DNA from 4 places in the Streptomyces sp. NPDC006872 genome. Region 2 is predicted to be linked to each of the others. Evidence: riboswitches for the same ligand, from Rfam matches in the RefSeq annotation. Region 2 holds a riboswitch; each other region holds the start of a gene.

What was found. Region 2 has a riboswitch for cyclic di-AMP ahead of ABZ725_RS00790 (transglycosylase SLT domain-containing protein). Riboswitches for the same ligand answer to the same signal wherever they lie in the genome.
Region 1: it holds a riboswitch for cyclic di-AMP, as region 2 does, so the genes downstream of both, ABZ725_RS16335 (transglycosylase family protein) here and ABZ725_RS00790 (transglycosylase SLT domain-containing protein) in region 2, are expected to answer to the same signal.
Region 3: it holds a riboswitch for cyclic di-AMP, as region 2 does, so the genes downstream of both, ABZ725_RS21065 (LysM peptidoglycan-binding domain-containing M23 family metallopeptidase) here and ABZ725_RS00790 (transglycosylase SLT domain-containing protein) in region 2, are expected to answer to the same signal.
Region 4: it holds a riboswitch for cyclic di-AMP, as region 2 does, so the genes downstream of both, ABZ725_RS09010 (M23 family metallopeptidase) here and ABZ725_RS00790 (transglycosylase SLT domain-containing protein) in region 2, are expected to answer to the same signal.

Annotation. Positions count from the first base shown of each region.
Region 1 is NZ_JBEYIL010000005.1:98,397-103,500, forward strand. Features, by position in the region: gene eno (phosphopyruvate hydratase) at 1-928, opposite strand, end outside; gene ABZ725_RS16335 (transglycosylase family protein) at 1,369-2,067, opposite strand; cyclic di-AMP (ydaO/yuaA leader) riboswitch at 2,071-2,240, opposite strand; gene ABZ725_RS16340 (transglycosylase family protein) at 2,447-3,526, opposite strand; gene ABZ725_RS16345 (cytochrome P450) at 3,716-5,005, opposite strand.
Region 2 is NZ_JBEYIL010000001.1:175,515-180,618, forward strand. Features, by position in the region: gene ABZ725_RS00775 (glycosyltransferase) at 1-119, opposite strand, end outside; gene ABZ725_RS00780 (GNAT family N-acetyltransferase) at 230-1,294, opposite strand; gene ABZ725_RS00785 (HAD family hydrolase) at 1,553-2,377, shown strand; gene ABZ725_RS00790 (transglycosylase SLT domain-containing protein) at 2,433-2,915, opposite strand; cyclic di-AMP (ydaO/yuaA leader) riboswitch at 2,921-3,148, opposite strand; gene ABZ725_RS00795 (polyprenyl synthetase family protein) at 3,830-4,840, shown strand; gene ABZ725_RS00800 (DUF2092 domain-containing protein) at 5,094-5,104, shown strand, end outside.
Region 3 is NZ_JBEYIL010000006.1:514,273-519,376, forward strand. Features, by position in the region: gene ABZ725_RS21060 (alpha-galactosidase) at 179-2,254, shown strand; cyclic di-AMP (ydaO/yuaA leader) riboswitch at 2,559-2,716, shown strand; gene ABZ725_RS21065 (LysM peptidoglycan-binding domain-containing M23 family metallopeptidase) at 2,721-3,719, shown strand; gene ABZ725_RS21070 (GDSL-type esterase/lipase family protein) at 3,950-5,077, shown strand; gene ABZ725_RS21075 (hypothetical protein) at 5,074-5,104, shown strand, end outside.
Region 4 is NZ_JBEYIL010000003.1:21,509-26,612, forward strand. Features, by position in the region: gene ABZ725_RS09000 (PrsW family intramembrane metalloprotease) at 1-444, shown strand, start outside; gene ABZ725_RS09005 (aldo/keto reductase) at 470-1,414, opposite strand; gene ABZ725_RS09010 (M23 family metallopeptidase) at 1,592-2,626, opposite strand; cyclic di-AMP (ydaO/yuaA leader) riboswitch at 2,634-2,802, opposite strand; tRNA gene ABZ725_RS09015 (tRNA-Met) at 3,108-3,181, opposite strand; gene ABZ725_RS09020 (dihydrofolate reductase family protein) at 3,267-4,394, opposite strand; gene ABZ725_RS09025 (MarR family transcriptional regulator) at 4,480-4,995, shown strand.

The sequences.
Region 1 (5,104 bases), on a different contig from region 2:
CGATCTGGACCTTGTCGCCCAGCCGCTCGGTGATGACGTTCCAGCCGGCCCAGTCGTCCTCGTACAGCGGGTCCTCGATGGAGACGAGCGGATACGCGGAGACGAGCTCCTCGTAGTACTCGGTCATCTCGGCGGCCGAGCGGGACTTGCCCTCGAACTCGTACTTGCCGTCCTTGTAGAACTCGGACGCGGCGACGTCGAGCGCGAGCGCGATCTGCTCGCCGGGGATGTAACCGGCCTGCTTGATGGCCTCGACGATGAGGTCGAGGGCGGCGCGGTTGGACTCCAGGTTCGGGGCGAAGCCGCCCTCGTCGCCGAGGCCGGTGGACAGGCCCTTGGTCTTCAGCACCTTCTTGAGGGTGTGGTAGACCTCGGCGCCCCAGCGCAGGGCCTCGGAGAAGGACTCCGCGCCGATCGGGGCGATCATGAACTCCTGGATGTCCACGTTGGAGTCGGCGTGCGAGCCGCCGTTCAGGATGTTCATCATCGGCACCGGCAGCAGGTGCGCGTTGGGGCCGCCCAGGTAGCGGAACAGCGGCAGGTCGCTGGCCTCGGAGGCGGCGTGGGCCACGGCGAGCGAGACGCCGAGGATGGCGTTGGCGCCGAGGGAGCCCTTGTTGTCGGTGGCGTCCAGGTCGAACATGGCCTGGTCGATCAGGCGCTGCTCGGTGGCGTCGTAGCCGACGAGCTCCGGGCCGATCTGCTCGATGACGGCGAGGACGGCCTTCTCGACACCCTTGCCGTGGTAGCGGTTCGGGTCACCGTCGCGGAGCTCGATGGCCTCGAAGGCACCGGTGGAGGCGCCGGACGGAACGGCGGCACGACCCGTGCTGCCGTCGTCGAGGCCGACCTCGACCTCGACCGTGGGGTTGCCTCGGGAGTCCAGGATTTCCCGGGCTACGACGACGTCGATGGACGGCACGAGCATCTCCTTCTTGGGATGTGACGCTGGTTGTGCGGGGCGGTGGGTGGGCCGTGACGGGCCCGCGCCGAGCCTTGCGACTAGAGCCTAACCGCCTTCGGGGCGTCGGCAGCCGACCGACCGTCCCGTGGACAAACTGACCGTACCCATTGTTCACACACGGAACAAAGGGCGCGGTCGCCAAAGACCAACAGGAAGTTGCCAACCGGCAAAGGAAACAGGCAAAGGAAACAGGCGAAGGAAACAGGCGAAGGAAACAGCCGGCGAAGAGAACAGGCAAAGAGAAACCCCGCCCCGGTGCGTACGGGGGAACACGCACCGGAGCGGGGGGCCCGTGGGGACGGGGGGTGACCCTCACGAGGTCTTCAGTGTGCGGACCTCACCCAGGAGGGCGCTGTGACTTTCCTGAGAGCCGGATGTCACTTCACTGCTCGAGGAGCCGCAGCTCACTTCAGGTGCAGCTGCTGGCCCGGGTAGATGAGGTCGGCGTCGTCGACGATGTCCTTGTTCAGCTCGAACAGCTTCTGCCAGCCGCCGGCGACCTTGTGCTTCTCGGCGATGGAGCTGAGGGTGTCGCCCTTGACGACCTTGTACTCGCCGTCGCCCTTCTCGACCTTCTTGCCGGTCGGGGTGGTGACCGTCTTGGAGGCGGCCGGGCGGTCGGTCGAGCGGGAGGCGCTCTGCTCCTCGGTCGAACGGGTGCTGGTGCTGTTCGACGAGCTGGACGAGCTGGAGCCGGAGCCGGCGGAGTCGGCGCTGCTGCCGTTGTAGGCGGCGCTGGACAGGCCCGTGCCGCAGACCGGCCAGGCGCCCTTGCCCTGGCCCGCGAGGACCTTCTCGGCGACGGCTATCTGCTGCGTCTTGGAAGCCTGGTTGGCCTGCGCGGCGTACTGCGTGCCGCCGTACGCGGCCCAGGTGGAGGCGGAGAACTGCAGCCCGCCGTAGTAGCCGTTGCCGGTGTTGATGGACCAGTTGCCGCCGGACTCGCACTGGGCGACCGCGTCCCACTCGGCGGCGGTGGCGGCGGAGGCGTTGCCGGCCGCCATCAGCGGGGCGGCGATGGCGACGCCGGTGACGCCGGCCAGTGCGGCGACGCGGGTGGCCTTGGACGGACGGCGGTGCTTGCCCTTACCGGAAAACAGCATGGTGGATCCCCTCACCGACGCCTGCGAGGTGAGCTGTCGGGTTCGGGCCGTGTGAGTTGCCCGGCCACTCCTCCATGGGAGGCGTGGCTTCACCCCAAGCCGGATCCGGCGTCAACCGCCGATCCCGGCACTTACCTTGGGTCCCCCGCTCCTGCCTACGGCGCTTGACGCGACGACTGTTCCCGGGCAGCCGCTGGCAGGACTCGGCGTTGCGACGACCGGGGCTCGGGTTGCCGAGCGGCCTTGACCGTAGTCACGTGATCCGCGGAATTTCAAAGACGATCAGGGCTTCTGAGACTCATCCCACACTTTCACCAAACCGGACATTCCGGAGCGAAGTATGACGTGAACTCCCGGCGTTTTTCGGTGCGTTCCTGCCCTATTGGACCACTGTGTCGAGGGTCTGACCGGTGACGATGTCGCTCGGGTCGGCGCCGATGAGGTCCCTGTTCTCGGCGTAGAGGGCCTGCCATCCACCGTCGATGCCAAGGGAGTCGGCGATGGAGGCGAGGGAGTCGCCTTCCTGGACCACGTAGGTGACCGCGGCGTGCCGACCGGTGGAGGCGGTGGAGGTGCCGTCCACCGCGACGCCGTCCGCTGCGACGCCGTCCGCCGCGGTACCGGTCGCCGCGGTGTCGGTCGCGCCGGTGGCGCTCTTCGTCGTGGGGGTCGCGCTCTCGTCGGCGGTGGCGCCGCGGTGCTTGCCGGAGCCGAGGGAGCCGGTGTCGACGAGGCTCCAAGAGCCCGCATCCTGGACCGACTTGCCCGAGTCGTCCGCTTCCGAGGTCGCCGAGGGAGAGGCGTCGGTCCCGGCGGGATCGTCCGCGGTGGAGGACGAGGGGGATGAAGGTGACGAAGGGGACGCCGAAGGCGAACTGGATGAATCCGCGGACGAGTCGGACGACTCGGACGATCCCGTCGAACTGCCGTCGGCGCTCGACGAGCCCGAAGAGTCCGAGGAGCTCGAGGAGTCCGAGGAGTCCGAGGAGTCGCCGTCCAGCCCCTTGGGCAGGTCGGACAATCCGGACGAGGAAGACGAGTCGGACGAGTCGTCCGCCACGCCGGTGTCCACGTTCACCGCGCCGTTCTCCTGGGTGAGCCCGGAGGTCAGCCCGCAGGTGCCCCACGCGCCGACGTTCTCGGCGGCGAGCAGTTTCTGCGCCACGGCGATCTGCTGGTTGCGGCTGGCCAGGTCGGCGCTCGTCGCGTAGTCGAGTCCGCCGTACGTCTCCCATTGCTTCTGGGTGAGGCTCAGTCCGCCGTACTCGCCGCCCTTGTCGGCGCTCCACGAGCCGCCGGTCTCGCACTGCGCCACCTTGTCCCACACGGTGCCGTCTGCGGCGCTCGCGCCGGAGGCGGCCAGCAGCGGGATGGCGATGGCGGACCCGGTCACTCCGGCCGCGACGAGGAGGGCCGGAGCCTGACGGGGGCGACGGTGACGACCGTTCCCGGAGAGCATGCGAGGGCCTTTCTCTGGACAGCAGTGACCGGCGCGACGGGTGCGACTGACGCGTCGCGCTGACGAGTGAACGTATCGGCACACGATCACTTGTCACAAGTTAATGCCGCGCAGATCACGTGAAGATCACAGAGTTGAGGGTCGGTCACCTTTGCTTCGCCGAATGGTCACACTCCGGCTGACATCCGATCAGATACGCACGGAAGTGAACTCGACCGGGAGCGTCCGCAGCCCCCGCATGATGAGCCCGCCACGCCATCTCAACTGGGCCGGGTCCACGGCCAGTCGGAGGTCGGGCAGCCGGGTGAGAAGGGCGGCCAGCGCGGTCTGGCCCTCCAGTCGGGCCAGCGGGGCGCCCAGGCAGTAGTGGATGCCGTGGCCGTAGCCGAGGTGTTGATTGTCACGGCGGGACAGGTCGAGGCGGTCGGGGTCGGCGAAGCGGGCCGGATCACGGTCGGCGGCCGCCAGGACGACGAGGACGGGGTCGCCCTGCGCGATGTCCTGCCCGCCGATGCTGAGCGGCTCGGTCGCGAACCGCCAGGTGGCGAGCTCCACGGGGCCGTCGTAGCGCAGCAGTTCCTCGACGCCGGTCTCCAGGAGGGTGCGGTCGCCGTCGTCCTCGGTCAGCGACCGCTGGAGACGTTCGCGCTGCTCGGGGTGGGTGAGGAGGGCGTAGGTGCCGTTTCCGATGAGGTTGACGGTCGTCTCGAAGCCCGCGAACAGGAGGATGAAGGCCATGGCCGCGGCCTCGTTCTCGGTGAGGTGCTCGCCGTGGTCGGAGGCGCGGATGAGGCCGGAGATGAGGTCCTCGCCGGGCGCGGGCTCTGCCGGCAGCTCCGCGCGCTTGCGGTGGATCAGCTCCAGCAGGTAGCCGCGCATCTTCTTCACCGACCGCGCGACACCACCCCGGGGCCCTCCGCCGTGCCGGATCATCATCCCGGCCCAGTCGCGGAAGTCGTCCTGGTCCTCGCGGGGGACGCCCAGGAGGTCGCAGATGGCGTAGATGGGGAGCGGGAAGGCGAAGTCGTGGATGAGGTCGGCCTCGCCGTTCGCCGCGAACCGGTCGATGAGCTGATCCGTCAACTCCTGCACCCGCGGCGCGAACTCGGCGACCCGGCGGGGTGTGAACGCCTTGCTGACGAGCCGGCGCAGCCGGGTGTGGTCCGGCGGGTCGATGTTCAGCAGATGCGTCATCAGCTCGGCCTTGCGCTCACCGGGGATGCCGGTCTTGCCCTTGGCGTGCGCCGGTTCGTCGTGATGCGCGGGGTTCTTGGAGAGCCGCTGGTCGGCGAGCGCCTGCTTCGCGTCGCCGTAACGCGTGACCAACCAGGCCTCGACACCGCTGGGCAGTTCGGTCCGGTGCACGGGCGCGTGCTCACGGAGCCAGGCGTAGGCGGGGTAGGGGTCGGTGGCGAACTCCCAGGTGAAGAGTTCCGGGGCGGGCGGGGCGTCGGCCGTGGGGTGGGGCTGGTTGGTCACTCCCCGACGGTAGCGGTGTTCGCGGTGAGCGCCTTGCCGCGGTGTTCGCGGTGAGCGCCTTGCCGCGGTGTTCGCGGTGAGCGCCTTGCCGCGGTGTTC
Region 2 (5,104 bases):
CCGACCGGTCGCCCACCCCTCCTGACCAGCACGAACACCTCGCCGTGCGTGAGGGGCGGGCTGCCCGGGCCGGGTCTGAGCACGCCCCCCTCGCCCAGTTCGAGCTCGGCGATCTGCACCGGCCGGATGTCGAGGAACCTCTGTATCTCCTGCTGCACGATCTCCTGCTGCACGATCGCGTGCGGCACACCTCTTGCGCGGAACACGAACCCCCCTAGTTCCATGACCGTCATGACCGGCGCAGCCGGCCCGCGCCCTTCAAGGCCCGTGCGGCCGTCGCGGCGAGCCGCGGCCGGTTGCGCACGAAGTGGTGCGCACGGCGGGACGGTTCACGGCTGAGCCAGTAGAGCGCGGCGCCCACCCCCGGACGCGTCCACGCCCCCTCGAACACGGGTATCTCCCCGGTCTTCAGCGAGTCCTTGTACTCGGCCGCGCCGCGCCCCAGGTCGAGCAGGCCGATGCCCTCCGCGGCGGCCGACTCGGCCATCCGCAGATGCAGCACGAGACCGGGCGAGAACTTCGCGAACTCCGGGTCGTACGACGGGAACCAGCAGGCCAGGACGGTCGACGAACGCAGTCCGAAGTGCGCGGCGATGGGCCGCTCACCCGCGTAGAGGACGGACAGCGTGCCGGAGCAGTCCGGTGCGCGTGTCTCGGCCAGCGCGGCCACGAGCCGGGTGATCCACTCCTGGGCGAACCGGTCCCGGCGGCCGGTCCTGCGGTACTGCGCGGACTTCCAGGCCATGAGCGTGCGCAGCGCGGCCGGGTCGCGTTCGTCGAACACGAACCGCAGCTCCCCGACCTGCCGGCCGAGCTTGCGCTCCTTGGCTAGGGTCGTCTTCAGGAACTTCGGCGACTGCGCGCGCAGTACGGACTCGTAGGTCTCGTAACCCTTTTCGACGTCGATGACATAGGCGGCGTACTCCTCGGCCGCGTGCGGGAGGAACAGCCCCTGCTCCGCCTCCAGGTTGTCGAAGGCGAAGCTCGTCAGGGAGCACGCCCGCATCAGTTCGGCGGCGTTCAGTCCGAGGCCCGGGGCCAGCACCGCGCCCTGTGCGTCCGAGACGCCGTACGCGAGAGCCTGGCCCTGGCCGAGCCTGCCCCGCTCGTGGGGCAGGAAGCCGACCGGCTCGCGCCCCTCATAGACCACCGCCACACGTGCGCGTTGCCGCACGAGGCCCACGGCGTCGGTGAACTCCGGTTCCATGAAGGGGTTTCGTGGAAGCGTCGACGCGGCGCGCAGCGCGCGCCACCGCTCCCTCTCCCCCTGGCCGAGGTCCTGTGGCCTCAGCACACGAATGCGCCCACTGCTCAACCTGACCCCCCGATCAAGTCCCCCCTGGACACCTGGACGGTACCGCTCCACCCGGGCGTCGCGGTAGGTAGCGTCCCATGTTGTTGCCAATCGGTGCAGAGGCCTTTAACCGTCCGCTACCCGGCAACGCGCCAGAAAGCCGTTTCTTTTAAAGGGGAGTTGGCAGAACAGGGCAGGACCTGGCCGTCGTTCGGTTTGCGTCGAACCCGGGGGGCGCGGGATCCGTATTCTCTGATCATGGCCGCACCCCTCGCATATGCCGCGCGCACCGCGTACGCCCTGATCGCCACCGACCTGGACGGAACGCTGCTCCGCGGCGACGACACCTTCTCCGACCGGTCGCTCGACGCGCTCGCGCGGGTGACGGCCGCCGGCGCACGCCACCTGGTGGTGACGGGACGGCCCGCGCCCCGGGTCCGGCCGCTCCTCGACCGCCTGCACAGCAGGGGGCTCGCGGTGTGCGGACAGGGCGCGCAGTTGTACGACGCCGGCGCGGACCGTCTGCTGTGGTCGGTCACCCTGGACCGGGAGCTGGCGGAGACCGCGCTCGGCAAGATCGAGGCGGAGGTCGGGCAGCTGTACGCGGCCGTCGACCAGGACGGCGTCGACGGGCTGACGCTCATCGAGCCGGGCTACCGGATGCCGCACCCGACACTGCCCGCTCTGCGCGTCGACCGACGCGACGACCTGTGGTGCGAGCCGATCAGCAAGGTGCTGCTGCGCCATCCCACCCTGTCCGACGACGAGCTGGCGGCGACGGCCCGTTCGGTGGTCGGCTCGCTCGCCACCGTCACCATGTCGGGGCCGGGCACGGTCGAGCTGCAGCCCTGCGGGATCACCAAGGCGACGGGCCTGGCCCTGGCCGCCGAGCACCTGGGTCTGCGGCCCGAGGACACCGTCGCGTTCGGGGACATGCCCAACGACATCCCGATGTTCGACTGGGCCGCGCACGGTGTCGCCATGGCCAACGCCCACCCCGAGCTCAAGGCCGTGGCCGACGAGGTGACGACGTCGAACGAGGACGACGGCGTGGCCGTCGTCCTCGAACGAATGTTCCCGTAGGGCTCGTAGCTCCTTGTAGGTCCCGTAGGTCCCGTAGGGCCCGTAGGGGGTTCTGTCAGTACGCGCCGAACACGTTGTCGATCGAGCCGTAGCGCGCGGCCGCGTAGTTGCAGGCGGCGGTGATGTTGGCGACCGGGTCGTAGGAGTTCCACGACGTGCCGGCGACGTGGTAGGCGCGGAAGGTCGGGTCGATGACCTGGAGCAGCCCCTTGGACGGGATGCCCGCGGCCGCGTTGGAGTCCCAGAGATTGATGGCGTAGGGGTTGCCGGAGGACTCGCGGATGACGTTGCGGTAGATGCCGTTGTACGTCCCCGGGATGCCGTGCTGCGCCATGACATGGAGCGAGGCGCGGATCCAGCCGTCGAGGTTGTTGGCGTAGCCGAGGCTGGAGGCGGTGACGACGGTCGGCGTCGCCGCGGAGGCGGTGGTGGAGCCGATGATCGGGAGGGCGAGCACGGCCGCGCCGGTGGCGGCGACGGCGATGGTGCGGGCGAGACGGGTACGGCGGGTGCGGCGCGGCTGAGCGGCAGCGGACATGACGAAGTTCCTCTCCGGCGCCTGCGAGGTGAGCTGTCGGGTTCGGGCGGGAGCTGCCCGGCCGCGTCCTGACGGATGCGACTTCACCCCAAGCCGTACCGAAGTGTCCAAAACATCCTGAAAATCCAAGACGTCCTGAATTTCGGCTCGGCGGCCTACCTGGTTCCCCCGCTCCTGCCGTGCGGTTCTCGATGGGTGTTTCGGGCGGCGGCAGGATTCGGCGTCCGCCCGACAGGCCGGGAACGTATGCGAGAGCACATGTCCGGAACAAGTAGCGGATTCACAGATCACCCCTATTGACCTTGGTCTGTGGCCTATGGGGTGCTTGATCCTTTGTGGGTGCAAAGCCCCAACTTGCTTGGGGGGCGCGGGGAAACGGCGAGTGACGTGCGGGAGGCGGCATGGCGTCGGGAGTGAGCCAACTCACCAGCAATCACAAGACTGGCGAATCGGGCATTATTCCCAACTCATAGTTAAAGGAAACGGCAAAGAGGCAGGCTTGGAATTAGCCTTACTTTGCTGCTATGTGTTCCCTTGTGTCCATTTTGCCGCTCATGGATTTCGCCGGTCCGGCGATGCGGGAGGCCTCGCGGCGCGGGGCGCCGGGCGGCGCGCCTGTCCGCGCGTGGCGGGAAACGGTCGTGGGACGTCCCCGGATCGCTCGACCGTATGGATCACTACTACCTGGTAACTCGATAGGCGTTCGTTCATATGGGCTGATCAGAAACATTTCGGGCCGGATCCGGCGTCGGCCGGCCCGGCGGGACGCCTCCTCGGCGGGCCCATTCGAGCCTGCAGGACGTGGGGGCTATCGGTGATCGAAACGTGACCGGATACGCTGACTTGAGTGATGGCAGCGACCTATCGACAAACCGCGTAACCGCCAGTAGACACCAGCAGACAGGAGACCCCTCGTGACCGTCGTCGGGCCGTTCGGGCTGAGCGTGCGGGACCAGGCTCTGGAAGCCGATGTCCAGGCCGGATTGGCGGCTGTCGAGGAAGGCTTGCTCGAGGCCACCAAGAGTGAGGTTCCGTTCATCACGGAGGCCGCCCAGCACCTCGTACGGGCGGGCGGGAAGCGGTTCCGGCCGCTGCTCGTGGTGCTCGCCTCGCAGTTCGGGGACCCGTACGCGCCGGGGATCGTGCCGTCGGCCGTGGTCGTGGAGCTCACCCATCTGGCCACGCTGTACCACGACGACGTGATGGACGAGGCCGCCGTGCGGCGCGGGGTGCCCAGCGCGAACGCCCGTTGGGGGAACTCCGTCGCCGTCCTCACGGGTGACTTCCTCTTCGCGCGCGCCTCCCACATCCTGGCCGACCTCGGGCCGGAGGCGGTACGGGTGCAGGCGGAGGCGTTCGAGCGGCTGGTCACCGGGCAGATCCTGGAGACGGCCGGGCCGACGGACGGGCGCGACCCGGTCGAGCACTACCTCGACGTGCTCGGCGGCAAGACGGGCTCGCTGGTGGCGGTCGCCTGCCGCTTCGGGGCGATGATGTCGGGCGCCGACGAGACGGTCGTCGACGTGCTGACGCAGTACGGCGAGCGGCTGGGCGTCGCCTTCCAGCTGGCGGACGACGTCCTGGACATCGCCTCCGACTCGCGCGAGTCGGGAAAGACGCCCGGGACGGATCTTCGCGAGGGCGTTCCCACGCTGCCGGTGCTGCGGCTGCGGGAGCGGGCGGCGCGGTTGTCGCTGCCCGAGGACATCGCCCTGTGCGAGCTGCTGGACTCCGACCTGAGCGACGACGCCCGGCTCGCCGAGGCCCTGGAGGCGCTCCGGGCCCACCCGGCGCTGGAGCAGGCCCGCCGGGACACGGTGCGGTACGCGAAGGACGCGCGGGCCGCGCTGGCGCCGTTGCGGGAGTGCGACTCCAAGGCGGCGCTGATGGAACTCTGCGACGCCGTGGTGCACCGAGCCGGCTGACCCCACCCACCGGTCTCCGCCCCGTCTCGGCCCGCCAACCCCTACGGGACAGGCGTGGTCCTGGCGCGTTGTGTCATACCGGAGGTGTACGTGGAGTTGAGTCCCCGGGTTGACGCTTCCGAAGAGTGGATTTGGTCAGATGGGAACCACGGAAAACACCACTCCTCACCGATTCGGGTGAGAATGGCGGCTTGGGGTGGGGAACTTCAGCGCGAGATGACCAGCCGCCGCCGACGACGGAGGTAAGGCACACATGGCACCGAA
Region 3 (5,104 bases), on a different contig from region 2:
TCCTAGGACGATACGACATGGATTCCCCGGGCAACGGGTTGTCCACAGGCCCGCCGGCCGGACGTCCGCCCAGGTGAAGACTTGTCCGGGGACTCGGCGGTCGAGAGTTGCCCGAGGGGCCGACCGCAATCGATGATGTTGGTGCTTGATCGCACCTGTTCGAATTAGTGGGGGTTTGATGCCCGAGATCGCCGACAACGGCCGTACCTGGCTCCTTTCGGGGCCGACGAGCAGCTACGCCCTCCATCTCACCGAGGCCGATGAGCTGATCCACCTGCACTGGGGTCCGGGCATCGCGCTCGCGGACGCCGAGGCGCTCGCCCAGCTGCCGCCGTCGGAGCGCGGGGCGTCCTTCGAGTCCCCGCTCGACGGCCGCGAGGAGTACCCGGTCGAGGGCGGCCCCCGCTTCGTGCGGCCCGCCCTGTCCGTGCGCACCGACGAGCGACGCGGCACCGAGTGGACCTTCGAGGCCCACGAGAGCGACGGCGACGAGCTCAGGCTGCGCTTCCGGGACGCCGGGCTCACCGTCACCCTGCACTACCGGATGCGCGGCGACGTCGTCGAGCGCTGGACGACCCTGCGCAACGACGGCGAGCGGCCGCAGGAGCTGCTGCGCGCCGACTCCGCCGTCTGGACCCTGCCCGAGCGCGAGGACTGGCGGCTGTCGCAGCTGCACGGCCGCTGGGCCGCCGAGTCGCGGCTCACGCGCTCCCCCCTCACCTACGGTGAGAAGGTCATCGGCAGCCGCCGCGGCCACACCGGCCACCAGCACCTGCCCTGGGTCGCCCTGGACACCGACGCGACCGAGGAGCGCGGCGAGGTCTACGGCTGCGCCCTCGGCTGGTCGGGCTCCTGGCGGATCGCCGTCGCGCAACTCCCCGACGCGCGCGTGCAGATCACCGGCGGCGCCGGGTACGACGACTCGGGCCTGCTGCGGTTGGAGAACGGCGAGTCCTTCACCACACCCGTCTTCGCCGGCCTGTGGAGCGACGCGGGCTTCGGCGGCGCGAGCCGCGCCTGGCACGCCTACCAGCGCGCGTACGTCGTCCCGGACGCCGAGCAGGACCGGCCGGTGCTGTTCAACTCCTGGGAGGCCACCTACTTCGACATCTCCGAGGAACAGCAGGCGACCCTGGCCCGGCGCGCCGCGGCGATCGGCGTCGAGCTGTTCGTCGTCGACGACGGCTGGTTCGGCAAGCGCACCGGCGACCACGCCGGGCTCGGCGACTGGCGGCCCAACCCCGACCGCTTCCCGAACGGCCTGAAGCCCCTCGCGGACTACGTGCACGCCCTCGGCATGCAGTTCGGCATCTGGGTCGAGCCCGAGATGGTCAACCCCGACAGCGAGCTGTACCGGGCCCACCCCGACTGGGTGCAGTTCCAACCGGGACGAAAGCGGACGGAGTTCCGCAATCAGCTCGTACTCAACCTCGCGCGTGAGGACGTCCAGGAGTATCTCTGGGAGCAGCTCCACGGGCTTCTCTCCAGCGCACCCGTCGACTACGTCAAGTGGGACTTCAACCGCTGCTTCACCGACGCGGGCTGGCCGGACGACCCCTACCCGCAGCGTCTCTGGGTCGACCATGTGCGAGCCCTGTACGGCCTCCTGGACCGACTGCGGGCCGCCCACCCGGGCGTCGCCTTCGAGTCCTGCTCGGGCGGCGGCGGACGTATCGACCTCGGGATCATGGGCCGTACCGACCAGGTGTGGACCTCCGACAACACCGACCCGCTCGACCGGCTCGACATCCAGCACGGCTTCAGCCAGATCCACCCCGCCCGGGTCATGGCCGCGTGGGTCACCGACAGTCCCAACACCCAGCTCAACGGCCGGGTGAGCTCGCTGCGCTTCCGGTTCGTCAGCGCCATGGCCGGTGTGCTCGGCGTCGGCGGCGATCTCTCGGAGTGGAGCGAGGGGGAGCTCGCCGAGGCGCGGGAGTGGGTGGACCTCTACAAGGAGATCCGGCCTCTTGTGCAGCACGGCGACCTCTACCGGCTGCGTCCCCCGGCGGGCGGTCTGAGCGCCGTCCAGTACGTGCGCGGAGACGAGAGCGTCGTCCTCGCCTGGCTCCAGGCCCAGCGGTTCGGGGAGCCCGTGCCGGCGCTCCGGCTGCGCGGACTCGACCCGACACAGTCGTATGAATGCCGTGAAACGGGCGAAGTTCACCGGGGTGCGGTGCTGCTGCATCACGGGCTGCGCACCGAACTGAAGGGCGACCTTGATGCGACGGTTATCCGGCTCCGTCGCATCTGAGCTTTCTGTCCGAATTGGATCCTTAATTCCAACTCGCTCTGGAATAAAGGATCCTGGAGGGCTGTCACGTGAGCAGCGTCATATCCGTGACCGTGCGTCGTACGTCATGTTCACGTAATTCATGCGCTTTTCAAGGGTATTCGGCGAATGGCGGGTGTTTGGATTCACGGAGCGTGACCGGGAATTCTCACAGCAGATCAAGAGAAATGCATTAACCGTGCAACCTCTGCTTGTCCCCGTGCGTCTGGGTCGCTTACGTTCCACACCAATCCGGACGGATGCCTAATCCTGCCGCCGCCCGGAGTCCGCACACCCACCCGTCCACGGCAGGAGCGGGGGACCCACAGGCACAACCGCCTGTTCCGGTCCCGGAACAGGCTTGGGGTAAAGCCGCGCCTCGGCGCGGCCGGGCATCTCCAGCTCGCACCCGACAGCTCACCTCGCAGGCGCCGGAGAGGAATTCGCCATGCCCGCGAAGGGTAAGCACCGCCGTCCGAAGACCCAGCGCTTCACTCGTTCGATAGCCGTCGCCGGAACCGGCGGCGCAGCGCTCGCCCTTCCGCTCATGGGTGCCGCCGGCGCCCATGCGGCCCCCGCTCAGTCCGTTTCCCAGTCCGTTTCGCAGGCCGCGTCCCAGTCGGTCGCGCAGACGGTTTCGGAAAGCGCCGTGCAGGCCGCTCCGGTGACCCGGAAGACCGCCGCCGCGAAGACCTACACCGTGCGGTCCGGGGACTACCTCTCGAAGATCGCGGACGACCAGGACGTCAGCGGCGGCTGGCAGAAGCTGTACCAGGACAACCGTGCGGCCGTCGGCGACAACCCCTCGCTGATCCACCCCGGCCTCAAGCTGTCGATCGGCAAGCAGGCCGCGACCGGCACCACCGGGTCGTCCGGTTCGTCCTCCTCGGCCTCCTCTTCGGGGAGCTCGTCCTCGAAGTCCTCGAAGTCGGCGAAGTCCTCCGACTCGAAGGCATCCGACTCGAAGTCCTCCACCTCGTCCTCTGCCTCGTCCTCGAAGACGACCACGCAGGCCGCCGAGAGCAGCACCGGCGCCTCCAGCGGTTACCAGCTCCCCGTGGCCGGCGCCTCCGTCGGCACCGCGTACCACGTGGCCGGCAGCATGTGGTCCAGCGGCTACCACACCGGTGTCGACTTCGTCGTGCCGACCGGCACCTCCCTCAAGGCCGTGGGCGCGGGCACCGTCGTCTCCGCGGGCTGGGGCGGCGCGTACGGCAACCAGGTCGTCATCAAGCTCGCCGACGGCTACTACGCCCAGTACGCCCACCTGTCCCAGCTGTCGGTCTCGGCCGGCCAGACCGTGACCCTGGGTCAGCAGGTCGGCCTCTCCGGCGCGACCGGCAACGTGACCGGCCCGCACCTGCACTTCGAGATCCGCACCACGCCGGACTACGGCTCGGACGTGGACCCGATCGCCTACCTCCGCTCGCACGGAGTCTCCGTCTAGCACCCGCGGACGACCCACCGCCTGACACGCAGTCGAAGGCCGGACCCCGATCCCCGGGTCCGGCCTTCGGCGTGTCGGCGTCGTTTTCTTGATCGTTTCATTGCCGCCGTGTGGCGTGTCTATGGCAGCCGCATGGCATCCCTTTTCGCCCTGTCGACAGCCGGGCCAGAGTGGGGACACAGTGATCTCCGTCAGGGAGCAAGCGCTTTCCATCGCTCTTCGGAGGTCCCGTGTCCGGCGTCGTCCACCGCTGCACCGCCGTCGTCAAGTGCGCCGCGACCGCGGCGGTCGTGGCGCTTCTGGTGGCCGGGGCCGCTCCGCCCGCGTCCGCGTGCACCTCGGCCGTCGGTGCTGGTGCTGGTGCCGGTGCCGGTGCCGGTGCTGGTGTCGCGAGCGTCGTCCGCCCCGACGACCGGCGGCTCGTCTACGAGGGCCACTGGGGGCGTACCGCCGAGGCCGCCGTCACCGTCAACTCCGGTTCGCGGCTGCGGTTCCGGTTCGTCGGGAGCGCCGTCCAGGCCCTGTTCGACGTCTCGTCGGTCACCGTGCCCGCGCAGATCTACGTCTCCGTCGACGGCGGGCCCAAGCGGCTGTACGCCGTCGACCGCGGCGACCTCCGGATCACGGCGACCGGGCGGGGCCCGCACACGGCCGAGCTGTCCGTGAAGGACGTCTCCGCACGGGTGAACCGGTGGACGCCGCCGCTGGAGTCGGGCGTCGCGCTGACCGGAATCCGAGGCCGCCTGCTGGAGCAACGTGCCCTGAGGGCCCCGGAGTCGGTCTTCTACGGCGACTCCGTCACCCAGGGCGTACTGGCGCTCTGCGCGGTCAACACCTCCGACTGCGCCGACGGGACGGCCGCCTACCCCACCCTGGTCGCCGACGCCCTGCACGCCTCGCTCACCCAGGTCGGTTTCGGCCGCCAGGGCGTGATCCGGACCGGCAACGGGGGAGTGCCGGCCGCCGGTGACGCGTACGCCTGGAACTACGCGGGCTCCCCGGCCCGGCCGGACCGCGACGTCGATGTGATCGTCGTCAACCAGGGCACCAACGACACCGCGTTCGGCTCGGCCGAGTTCCGCACCGCCTACCGCGCCTACCTCGAACGTCTGCGGGCGGCCGCGCCGCACGCCCGCATCCTCGCGCTGCGCCCCTTCGGCGGGGCGCACGCCGCGGACATCGCCGACGTCGTCGCCGAACTCGCCGACCGGCGCACGGAGTTCGTCGACACCGCCGACTGGCTCTCGGCCGCGGACGGCGACTTCCAGGACACCGTCCACCCGAACGTCCAGGGCCACCGCAAGGCGGCCGACCGCCTGATCCCCCTCATCGGAAAGCTCGTGAAGGAGCACCAGTGAACGCCATCCGCCGCCGAAGAACCGTCG
Region 4 (5,104 bases), on a different contig from region 2:
CGCCGCCACCTGGGCCGGCCGGCGGCGCGGGAGGTGGCGCGGTACGAGGCGTACGCGACGTCCCTCGCGTTCCTGCGGCATCGCGGCCGACGGGGGCGGGCGAACGCCGACTTCGTCGTCCGGGAACGGGAGCTGCTGAACGAGCTGTGGCGCCGCAAGGACGTCGCCCGGCCCGCGCTGGACCACGCGGCCCGGATGACGGCCCCTCCGGTACCCGTACCGATGGCTGCGCCGCCCTGGCCGATGTACGGGGCCTACGGGTCGCACGGGTCGTCGTACGGGTCACACGGGTCACACGGGTCGCACGGGTCGTCGTACGGGTCGTACGGGCACCCCCAGTCGTACGGGTACCCCCAGGGGCACAGCTCCGGGTACCCGGCAGGGCAGGCCTACGGGTATCCCGGAGGGCCGTACCCCGCCCCCAACCCCTACCCCTACCAATAGCGGTAGCCGTGAGCCCCTGGGTGAGTCAGGCCGAGGCCTGCGTAAGGCTCGTGATCTCCGCCTCTGTCAGCTCCAGCTCCGCCACCCCCAGCAGTGCCGGAAGCTGCTCGACCGTCCGCGCGGACGCGATCGGCGCGGCCACGGTCGGCTGTGCGGCGAGCCACGCCAGGGCGACCGTGGCGACCTGAGTGTCGTGGGCCTGCGCGATCTCGTCCAGGGCGACGAGGACCCGTCGGCCCCGCTCCGTGTCGAGGTGCTGAGCGGCTCTGGGGGCGCGGGCGCTGTCCACCGTCGTACCGGGCCGGTACTTGCCGGTGAGGAAGCCGGACGCCAGCGCGAAGTACGGGACGGCGGCGAGGCCGAAGCGGGCGGCGAGGTCCTGGAGGCCGCCCTCGTAGGTGTCGCGCGAGACCAGGTTGTAGTGGGGCTGGAGGGCGACGTACCGGGCCAGGCCCTCGCGGTCGGAGAACTCCACGGACTCCTGGAGGCGCTCGGGCGAGATGTTGGAGGCGGCGATGTGCCGCACCTTCCCCGCCTTCACCAGTTCGTCGAGCGCGCCGACGATCTCCTCGACGGGCACCTCGGTCTTGTCGAAGTGCGTGAAGTAGAGGTCGATGTGGTCGGTGTCCAGGCGGCGGAGGGAGGCGTCGGCGGCGGCCTTGATGTTCGCGGCGGACAGGCCCGGGAACTCGGGGTGCTGGCTGACCTTGGTGGCGATCACGACGTCGTCGCGGTTGCCGCGGGCCTTGACCCACCGGCCGATGATCGTCTCGGACTCGCCCCCGCTGTTGCCCTCGATCCACGCCGAGTAGGAGTCGGCGGTGTCGAGGAAGTTGCCGCCCGCGGCGGCGTAGGCGTCGAGTACGGCGAAAGCGGCGGGCTCGTCGACGGTCCAGCCGAAGACGTTGCCGCCGAGGGCGAGCGGGAAGACCTCGAGGTCGGAGGAGCCGAGTTTGCGAAGAGAAGTCATGCTTCGTCAACGGGTGCCGACCGCGCGCCGATTCCATGCGCAACACGAAGAACACATGAACGCCCTGCAGCCCTGACGTCGGGGGTGGCCGTCAGGGCTGCAGGGAGTCGATCAAAAGCCGATCGGGGGCCGAGCAGAGGCAAGCAGAAATCGATCAGGGGTTCCCGGAGGGAGACCTCAGGGGTTGAGGCCCTTGCTGCGCAGCCAGGCCGCCGGGTCGATGCCCTCGGAGCTGCCGCCGGGGTGGACCTCGAGGTGGAGGTGGGCCCCGGTGACGTTGCCGGTGGCGCCCACGCGGCCGATCACGTCACCGGTGCCGACCTTCTGGCCGACACTGACGCTGATCGACGACTGGTGGGCGAACCAGACCTCGGTGCCGTCGTCCAGCGTGAGGATGGTGCGGTAGCCGTAGGAACCGGCCCAGCCCGCCTCGGTGATGGTGCCGCTGTGGACGGCCTTGATGAGCGTGCCGGTCGGCGCGGCGAAGTCGAGACCCGTGTGGTAGCCGGAGGACCAGAGGGATCCGGCCTGACCGAAGGTCGAGGTGATGGTGTACGAGGAGGTCGGCAGCGTGTACTGCGTGGCCAGCTCGGCCAGGCGCGCGGCCTCGGCCTTCTTGGCGGCCTCGTCGGCGGCCTTCTTCTTCGCGGCGGCGGCCTTGGCCTCCGCCTCCTTCTCGGCCTTGGCGACGGCGTCGGCCTGGGCCTTGGCCGCGGCGGCCGCGGCGGCTGCCTGGGCCTTGGTCTCGAGCTGGGTCTGCTGCGACTCGGCCTGCGCCATGATCCGGCTGCGCAGGGCCTCGCCGGCGTCGGTGGCGCTCTGGCCGGTCTCCTCGGCGGCCTCGGAGCCGAAGCCGGCCAGGGCGGGCGCGGCGTCCTGGGCGGGCTCGTCGTCGGAGATGAGGGAGCCCACGTTGGGCAGGTCCGGCATGGAGATGGAGACCGGGGCCTTGCCGGTGTTGGCGCTGGCCATGCCGCCCGCGCTGACGGCGGCTATGACGCCGACGCCGAGGACGGTGGAGCTGCGGGCGAACCCGCCGCCGCGCTGCTTGGCGACACGGTGCTTGCCGCGTACCGGACGAATGGAATCCGCGGTGGGGTTCCACTCCTCCCAGGGGCCCTCGTCGGTGCGGACGCTGCCGTAGGCCAAGGTCTCTGCGGACCGCTGGCTCGGCACGAACGGGGCTTCTGGGACAGGCCGGTTGGACGCCACGCGGGCGTACTCCTTTCCTTCCGTCGCCTACCGGGTTAGCTGACGGGTTCGGAGCGGGAAGGTCTCCTACGCGCGTAAACCGGTCGTGGACTCTGCGAGTTCACGGCGGCTTCCGCGAGATTCACCCCAAGGTGGTGGTTCCCCGGTTCCCTTGCGGGATTCGGCAGTGCGCACGGAGCCGACTCTTGTGTCGGCCGGGACGACCGCGCTGCGTTATCGAACGTTAATAGACCCGGGGTCAGGTTTCCAAGCTCTTCCGCTTGATCAACAACATTTCTGGCCTGGACTTTCGACCCATGACCGATGAAAAACGGGCGAGTTGGCCAGACTCAGCGATCACACAGGTATTGACAGGATGTCAGCCGCTACGCGGAGGGGGATCACTCGCTCACCTGCAGTGACGGCGGACGGCGCACCGAGAGAACGGGGAAAACACCGAGGGCCGAAATCCATGTTCTGGATTCCGGCCCTCGGCCTTCAGTAGCGGGGACAGGATTTGAACCTGCGACCTCTGGGTTATGAGCCCAGCGAGCTACCGAGCTGCTCCACCCCGCGCCGCTGAACACAACTGTACGCCATCTGCGGGGCTGCAATCACCACGGTTGAGCAGGGGGCCAGAGGAGGCGGTCAGAGGAGGCGGTCAGAGGAGGTGGCGGTTCGGGGCCTTCGCCCGCTCCTCGTACTCCGGGAGCACAAGGACGTCGACGCCCTCGGCCGTCAGCAGACCGGTTCCGTCCGCCTCCGTCACGAAGGTGTCCGGCTCACGCCAGGCCGTGACCACCCGGCGCACCCCCGCGTCGAGAATGAGGCGGGCACAGGGCGCCGGGCGCGAGGATCGGCGGGCGCACGGTTCCAGGCTGCTGTAGACGGTGGCCGTGGGCAGTCGGGGATCGGCGGGGTCGAGCTTGGCGAGGGCCGCCTCCTCGGCGTGCACGACCGGGTCGCCGGCCTCGCGGGAGTGGCCGCGCGCGAGTTCCGTGCCGTCGGCGGCGACGATCACCGCGCCGACGCTGAACGCGGTCCGCGACGGCGGGCACTGCGCCGCGAGCTCGCAGGCGAGGGCCAGCCAGTGCCGGTCGGCGGCGGCGGGCAGCGGTCCGACGCCGGGGGCGGTGGGCTCGTAGCGGTGCAGGACGACGTCCTCGATGCGCCGCGTCTCCAGCAGGCGCAGGCGGCCGCCCTGGTAGCCGCCCGGCCCGAAGAGGCGGGGCGCGCCCGGGTCGCCCACGAAGAGCGGGGCGAGGACGAGCTGGAGTTCGTCGGCGAGGCCCTGCTGGAGCAGCTGGGTGTGGACGGTTCCGCCGCCCTCGACCATGAGCCGCCGCACACCGCGCACATCGTGCAGGTGTTCGAGGAGGCGGCGCCAGTCCAGTTCGGAGCCGAGCGCCACGACGTCCGCGGCGATGCCGAGCGCGCGGGCCCGCTCGGCGCCCTTCTCCGTCGTGTACACGACCTTCTCGCCGCCCGTGTGCCAGAAGTTCGCGGCCGGGTCGAGGTCGCCGGAGCCGCTGACGGTGACCTTGAGGGGATACTCGGGCAGTCCGGCGGCGACCCGGGCGGCGCGGCGCTCGGGGGAGTTCACGAGGAGCCTCGGGTTGTCGGCGCGGATCGTGCCGGCCCCGATGAGGATGGCGTCCACGGAGGCCCGTACGTCGTCGACGCGGTCGAAGTCGGCGGGGCCGGAGAGGAGCAGGCGCTCGGGCGTGGTGTCGTCCAGGTAGCCGTCGAGGGAGACGGCGGCGGACAGCAGGACGTACGGGTACGGCATCGACGCACTCCCCGGGATGGGTCCGACGGCGGTCCTGACCGGACCGGGCCTTGGTTCAAGTTTGAAACAAACCTACACTGGCGGTATGACGACTCGCTGGCTGTCCCCCGCGGAGCAGCGCGCCTGGCGCGCGTACGTTGCCGGCTACCTCCTGCTGGAGGACGCGATCGACCGGCAGCTCCAGCAGGAGGCCGGCATGCCCCATCTGTACTACTCCATCCTCGCCAACCTCTCCGAGACACCGGAGCGACGGCTGCGGATGACCGACCTCGCGGAGCAGCTGAAGATCACCCGCAGCAGGCTGACGTACGCGGTGACGCGCCTGGAGAAGGACGGGCTGCTGCGGCGCGAAGAGTGCCGCTGGGACAAGCGCGGGACCGTCGCGGCTCTGACGGACGAGGGCATGGCGGCCCTGGAGAGCCTGGCCCCCGGCCATGTCGAGACGGTCCGCTCGGCCCTCTTCGACCGGCTCACCCCTGAGCAGGTGGGACAGCTGGAGGAGATCTTCACGCAGGTCGTGCTGGGGTTCCAGGACGGCGACGAGGCCGCCCCGGAGGAACTGCCGTGGCGCCGCCGCTCATCACCCTGTTCGGGAACCTGACGGCCGAACCGCATGACCGGAACCCGAACCGGAACCCGAACCGGAACCCGATGGCCGCGAGCACATGAGGTACGCGCCACAATCCCGTTGCTTCAAATTTAAAGCATGG